DNA from 2 places in the Bradyrhizobium sp. 197 genome. Region 2 is predicted to be linked to the other one. Evidence: riboswitches for the same ligand, from Rfam matches in the RefSeq annotation. Region 2 holds a riboswitch; the other holds the start of a gene.

Region 1 (3,403 bases), on a different contig from region 2:
CGCAACGTGCTTGAACGCCTCGATCGCCTTCGGCGACGGCCCGAACGGCGTCTCGTTGGCCGAGAGCTTGAAGACCTTGCGGCCCGGCTCTGCCACCGGGCTCTTGCCGGGCGTGTAGGGCGCAATATCGAGAATGCCGGGATTCGGCACGGGGCGGGACATCTTCAACTCCGGAGTGGCTTAGGCGGTTCGCGACTTACGATTTCGACCCGGTCGGGGGCACCGTATAGCGCGTTGCATGGCTGCCGACGAGGGCCGTGGAGCGCACCGAGGCCCCCGCCTCGATCAGGGCAGTCTTGATTTTGTCGAGGCTGCTCGTCGCGGTGACCGAGACCAGCAGCGCGGCGCCATCGAAGGCGGTATCGGGCACGGCCACGATCTCGGCGAGCGGCGACAGGGCGCGCGCGACCTCGGCGTTCCACCCCGACACGCGCACGCTGAAGGTCTCGACCTCCGTCACCAGGGCGCTGTCGGCGACGCGCGAGACCGCAAACACGGGCAACGCCGCCGGATGGTCCGCGCGTTCGACGAAGGGCAGCCGCGCGATGATCTTTGGCGCACCGGCTTCTTCCAGCGACAGCCACCATGGCGTGCGGCTCGAGGTCGCCGAGACCAGTGCCAGATCGCCCTTGGACTTCGCGACGGCCTCGACCGCCGCCTGCGCGCTGAAATGCGCGACGTAAGGCACGGTGAAGCCGAAATGGAATCGCGCGGAATCGCGCATGGCCGGCTCGCTTGCCGAGATGTCGGCGTGCACCGAGAACGGCGCCTGGACATAGGTGAAGGTCGCGATGATGACGCGCCAGATGCTCTCGACCGTGTCGAGCGGCAGGATGCCGCGATGACGCTGGACGAGGTCACGCATCATGGAAGCCTCGCGCGCCGGACGGAACGCCGAGCCGACCTCCTGGGTCTGCTTCACCTGGATCAGGCGATCGATGATGTCGCCGCGCTGCATCAACAGACGGTGCATGCCCTCGTCGATCGCGTCGATCTCCTTGCGCAATTCCTGGAGAGATGGTGGCGCGGGCGGACGTTGGGACATGTCTGACAGGCGTTGTTGAGGGCGTTCCAATGCGGATCAGTCGAGCCGACACCGCTGCTATCTGTCCTGATTAGGCAGTCAGGGCCGCGAAAGCAAAGAGAAATGCAAAGGGAAATGGGACCCGTTCCGCCGATGGCGCGACAGGCGAATTTGGTTGATCCGGGCCGCGACTTGACGAAAACCGTCCAAGACGGTAGCTTTTACGCGTTCCGTGGTCATTTGAGCCGGCCGGCTTGCAGCCACGTTAAAAAACTCGCTAAACAGGCCGGGGACCCTTTCGATCCCGGCCGAACCTATCGTTCAGGCCGGGTTTTTTATGGCCTGATGTCAATGCGGTCACCACTACGATCGCAAACAAGGTCGATGGTCAGATGGTTGGCGTCCAGTCAATTCCGAGTCCCGCGATCACTGCCGACGAGCGGTCGCACGAGGTGGATCATCCGAGCTCGCAGGTCGCGCAGTTCGGCACGGAGCAGCCGCTGCGGCTCGATTGCGGTGTCGATCTCAGCCCGTTCCAGATCGCCTATCAAACCTATGGCGTGCTCAACGCCGATCGCTCCAACGCTGTTCTGCTCTGCCATGCGCTGACCGGCGACCAGCATGTTGCCAACGTCCATCCCGTCACCGGCAAACCCGGCTGGTGGGACACCTTGGTCGGCCCCGGCCGACCGATCGATCCTCAACACTACTTCATCATCTGCTCCAACGTGATCGGCGGTTGCATGGGCTCGACCGGTCCGGCTTCGATCAATCCCGCGGCCGGCAAGGTCTGGGGCCTCGATTTTCCTGTCATCACCATCCCCGACATGGTGCGCGCGCAGGCCATGCTGATTGACCGGCTCGGCATCGACACGCTGTTCGCGGTGGTCGGCGGCTCGATGGGTGGCATGCAAGTGCTGCAATGGACCGCGGCGTATCCGAGCCGCGTGTTCTCCGCGCTGGCGATTGCCTGCTCGACGCGGCACTCGGCGCAGAACATCGCGTTCCACGAGCTTGGCCGGCAGGCCGTGATGGCCGATCCCGATTGGCACAGTGGCGGCTATGCCGAGCACGGCCTCCATCCGCATCGCGGCCTCGCTGTGGCGCGGATGGCGGCGCACATCACCTATCTCTCGGACGCCGCGCTGCATCGCAAATTCGGCAGGCGCATGCAGGACCGCGAACTGCCGACCTTCTCGTTCGATGCCGACTTCCAGGTCGAGTCCTATCTGCGTTACCAGGGCTCGTCCTTCGTCGAGCGCTTCGACGCCAATTCCTATCTTTATCTGACGCGGGCGATGGATTATTTCGACATCGCCGGCGACCATGGCGGCGTGCTGGCGAAGGCGTTCGCGGCAATCCAGACCCGCTTCTGCGTGGTTTCCTTCACCAGCGACTGGCTGTTCCCGACCTCGGAATCGCGCGCGCTGGTACATGCGCTGAACGCATCGAGCGCGCGGGTGTCGTTCGCCGAGATCGAGACCGATCGCGGCCACGACGCCTTCTTGCTCGACGTGCCCGAATTCCTTGATATCTCCCGCGCCTTCCTGCAATCGGCAGGCAAGGCCCGCGGACTCACCCTCAGGGACGGATAGCCATGTCTGTACAGGAAGCGTTGCCGCTGGGCGGTCTTGCCACCGGGCAATCCGGTCAGTTTCGCGCCGACCATCTGCTGGTCGCGGAGATGGTCAAGCCGGGTTCGAAGGTGCTCGACGTCGGCTGCGGCGAGGGTGACCTGCTGCAGCTGCTGGAGACCCGCGGCATCGACGGACGCGGCATCGAGCTGTCGCGCGAGGGCGTCAACCGCTGCGTCGCCAAGGGGCTCGCGGTGGTGCAGGGCGATGCCGACACCGACCTCATCAATTATCCCGACGACGCCTTCGACTACGTGATCCTGTCGCAGACGCTGCAGGCGACGCGGCAGCCCAAGGTCGTGCTGGAGAACCTCCTGCGCATCGGCCGCCGCGCCATCGTGTCGTTCCCGAATTTCGGCTTCTGGAAGATGCGGCTCCAGCTCCTGATTGGAGGCCACATGCCGCGCACGGAAAATCTGCCCGCAAGCTGGTATGACACCGCCAACATTCATTTCTGCACCATCAAGGATTTCGTCGAGCTCTGCGACGCGATCGACGTCAAGATGGAACGTGCCGAGGCGCTCGACCTCTACGGCCGCCCGCTGCGGCTGCGGATGCCGTGGTGGGTGTGGAATCTGTTCGGCGAGCAGGGCGTGTTTCTGCTGACGCGGGGCGGCAGGAAGTAGTTTTCGTCATTGCGAGCGTAGCGAAGCAATCCAGAGTCTTTCCGCGGAGGGATTCTGGATTGCTTCGCCTGCGCTCGCAATGACGGAGCGTGTGGTGACGCCCTTGCTCTAATGCGCCG
Region 2 (3,403 bases):
CTGGCAGGTCGGCACCAATGCCGTGCTGCGCAATCTCGATCCCGGCGAGACCGCGAAGATGGTCGAGGACGGCATCGGTCGCATCCAGGCCGCCGGCGATGCCGACGTCGTGCTGGTCGATCCGCAATATTCGCCCGCCGTCAACCAGCGCGCGGAGAGCGCCGGCAAGATGGTGAAGCTGCTCGGCAAGGTCGCCGAGCTCCGTCACGTCGGCATCTTCCCGCGCTTCGAGGTGATGCGCGACTGGCACGAAAAGCAATCGCTTCCGGTCGAGAGCTTTGTGATCGCCGACGGCCTGCACATGAACGATTGGGGCTACGCCTGCTTCGCCCAGCTCCTCGGCGACGACATCATCCGTTCCGTCGGCCAGATCAAGCTCGGTGTGAACGTGCCGGCGGACGTGCGGACGTACCGGCCGATGTAATTGTCGTCCCGGCCTAGTGCGCAATTGCGCACGGGGGCCGGGACGACCAGCACCTCACGCCTTCTCCAGCGCCGCGGTCAGATCTTCGATCAGATCATCCGGATGCTCGAGCCCCGCCGAGAAGCGGATAAAACCCTCGCTGATGCCGAGGGCGGCACGATCCTCCGGCTTCAGGCGCTGATGCGTCGTCGTGGCCGGATGCGTGACGAGGCTCTTGGCGTCGCCGAGATTGTTCGAGATCTTCGCCAGCTTGAGCTCGTTGAGCACGCGGAACGCACCCTGCTTGCCGCCCTTGACCTCGAAGCCGACCAGCGTCGAGCCGCCGCGCATCTGCTTCTTCACCAATGCAGCCTGCGGATGATCGGCGCGGCCGGGAAACACCAGCCGCGAAATCTTCGGATGGCTCGCCAGCACGTCCGCGATGCGCGCCGCCGTCTCGGTCTGCGCGCGCACGCGCACGCCCAGCGTCTCCAGGCCCTTGAGCAGGACCCAGGCGTTGAACGGCGAGATCGACGGCCCGGTCTGGCGCATGAAATTGTGGATGTGCTCGGCGATGAACGCTTCCGAGGACAGGATGATGCCGCCGAGACAGCGGCCCTGGCCGTCGATGTGCTTGGTCGCGGAATAGACCACGACGTCGGCGCCGAGCGCGAGCGGGCTCTGCCAGATCGGCGTGGCGAACACGTTGTCGACGACGAGCCGCGCGCCGCCCTTGTGCGCGATCTCGGCAATCCCGGGAATGTCGAGCACGTCGAGCGTCGGATTGGTCGGGCTCTCCAGGAAGAACGTCTTGGTGTTCGGCTTCACCGCGCGCTGCCACTGGTCGAGATCGAGCCCATCGACCAGCGTCGTCTCGATGCCATAGCGCGGCAGCAAATCCTGCACGACGTAGAGACACGAGCCGAACAGCGCGCGCGAGGCCACCACGTGATCGCCGGCCTTGAGCGGCGCCAGGATCGCGGTCGTCACTGCGGCCATGCCGGTCGCGGCCGAACGCGCCGCTTCGGCGCCTTCGAGCTCGATCATGCGGCGCTCGAACATCTGGATGGTCGGGTTGGAGTAGCGCGAATAGATGAAGCCGGGGTCCTCGCCCTTGAACCGCGCCTCGCACTCCTCGGCGCTGTTGTAGACGTAGCCCTGGGTCAGGAACAGTGACTCCGACGTCTCGCCATATTGCGAGCGCAGGGTACCGGAATGGACCAGACGGGTTTCGGGACGATATTGTGCGGTTGGCGCCGGGGACTTCGACATAGGACCTCCTCTGCGTGACCATCGAAAATGGTCACAAAAAAACCGGCCTGGAATATCTCCACGGGCCGGGATCACAGAGGTCCCCGGCCTGTTTAGCGACTTATTTAACGTGGCTGCAAGCCGGCCGGCTCAAATCACCACGGGATAAGTCATGCTCATATTCCGCAATGCCCTTTCCGTCAAGCCGTCCATCGGATAGCCGTAAAACGCCAGTATTTCCCGCATGTCGGGATGCATTTGCCCCCTGATGAGGACCCTCGGTTGACGTTCACGGTTGCCGCCGACGCCAATGGTATCCTGCCCGACCGCATGATCGCGGCAATGGCGGAGGGCGGTCTCATCCTGCCCGCATACGACTTCGTCGAAAGCCAGATCCAGCCGGCAAGCCTCGACCTTCGCCTCGGCGACATCGCCTATCGCGTCCGCGCCAGCTTCCTGCCCGGCCCCGGCGCCACCGTCGCCGAGCGCATCGACGAGTTGAAGCTGCACGAGTTCAGCCTTGCCGACGGCGCTGTGCTGGAGACCAACTGCGTCTACATCGTGCCGCTGCTCGAAAGCCTCGCGCTGCCGCCGGAAATCGTCGCGGCCGCCAACCCGAAAAGCTCGACCGGCCGGCTCGACGTTTTCACCCGCGTGATCGCCGACGGCACCCGCCGCTTCGACATGATCGGCGCCGGCTATCACGGCCCGCTCTATGCCGAGATCAGCCCGAAGACGTTCCCGGTGCTGGTCAGCGAGGGCTCGCGCTTGTCGCAAGTACGCTTCCGCACCGGCGATGCCATCCTCAACATCGACGAGCTCGAGGCGCTGCACGCGACCGAGCGTCTCGTCGACGTCGACGATGCCGATCTCACCGGCGGCGTCGCGGTGTCTGTCGATCTCTCCGGCGAAAAGAGCGGCGGCTTTGTCGGCTACCGCGCCAAGCGCCACACCGGCGTCATCGACGTCGATCGCCGCGCCGGCTACGCGGTTGACGATTTCTGGGAGCCGATCGCGGCGCGTCCCGACGGCAATTTGATCCTCGATCCCGGCGAGTTCTACATCCTCGCGTCGAAAGAGGCCGTGCAGGTGCCGCCCGATTACGCCGCAGAGATGGTGCCGTTCGATCCGCTCGTCGGCGAGTTCCGCGTGCATTACGCCGGATTTTTCGATCCCGGCTTCGGCTATGCCGGTGCGGGCGGGCTGGGATCGCGCGCCGTGCTCGAGGTCCGCTCGCGCGAAGTGCCTTTCATCCTCGAGCACGGCCAGATCGTGGGCCGGCTCGTCTACGAGAAGATGCTGGCCCGCCCCGACGCCATGTACGGTCAGCGCATCGGCTCGAACTACCAGGCACAGGGCCTGAAGCTGAGCAAGCACTTTCGGGTGTAGTGATCATCCGGGCCACAAGGTGTTGACATGACCAATTCATCCCAACTGGACGCACATATTGTCAACGACGTCGCCGACGCGCTGATCTATTCCGATCCGTCGGGCACGATCACGCGCTGGAATCGTGCATCGGCCGCGCTGTTCGGCTTCGCCGCCGACGAGGCGCTGGGCCAGAATCTCGACCTGATCATTCCCGAACATCTGCGCGCCGCGCATTGGAAGGGCTTCGAGACCGCGTTTGCCAGCGGCGCGATGAAGCTTGCGGGCAAGCCGACACTGACCCGCGCGCTGCACAAGAGCGGACGCAAGCTCTACATCGAGATGACATTCGCGCTGGTGCGGGACGCCGGCGGCGCGGTG

The links. Region 2 has a riboswitch for S-adenosylmethionine ahead of IVB27_RS11010 (O-succinylhomoserine sulfhydrylase). Riboswitches for the same ligand answer to the same signal wherever they lie in the genome.
Region 1: it holds a riboswitch for S-adenosylmethionine, as region 2 does, so the genes downstream of both, metX (homoserine O-acetyltransferase MetX) here and IVB27_RS11010 (O-succinylhomoserine sulfhydrylase) in region 2, are expected to answer to the same signal.

What each region holds. Positions count from the first base shown of each region.
Region 1 covers NZ_JADPJJ010000092.1:132,948-136,350, reverse strand. Annotated here, with positions in the region: gene hisC (histidinol-phosphate transaminase) at 1-162, opposite strand, end outside; gene IVB27_RS21025 (chorismate mutase) at 197-1,045, opposite strand; SAM riboswitch at 1,247-1,326, shown strand; gene metX (homoserine O-acetyltransferase MetX) at 1,417-2,619, shown strand; gene metW (methionine biosynthesis protein MetW) at 2,622-3,284, shown strand; gene IVB27_RS21010 (alpha/beta fold hydrolase) at 3,393-3,403, opposite strand, start outside.
Region 2 covers NZ_JADPJJ010000053.1:10,034-13,436, reverse strand. Annotated here, with positions in the region: gene IVB27_RS11015 (SGNH/GDSL hydrolase family protein) at 1-424, shown strand, start outside; gene IVB27_RS11010 (O-succinylhomoserine sulfhydrylase) at 479-1,675, opposite strand; SAM riboswitch at 1,747-1,826, opposite strand; gene IVB27_RS11005 (2'-deoxycytidine 5'-triphosphate deaminase) at 1,907-3,043, shown strand; gene IVB27_RS11000 (PAS domain-containing protein) at 3,071-3,403, shown strand, end outside.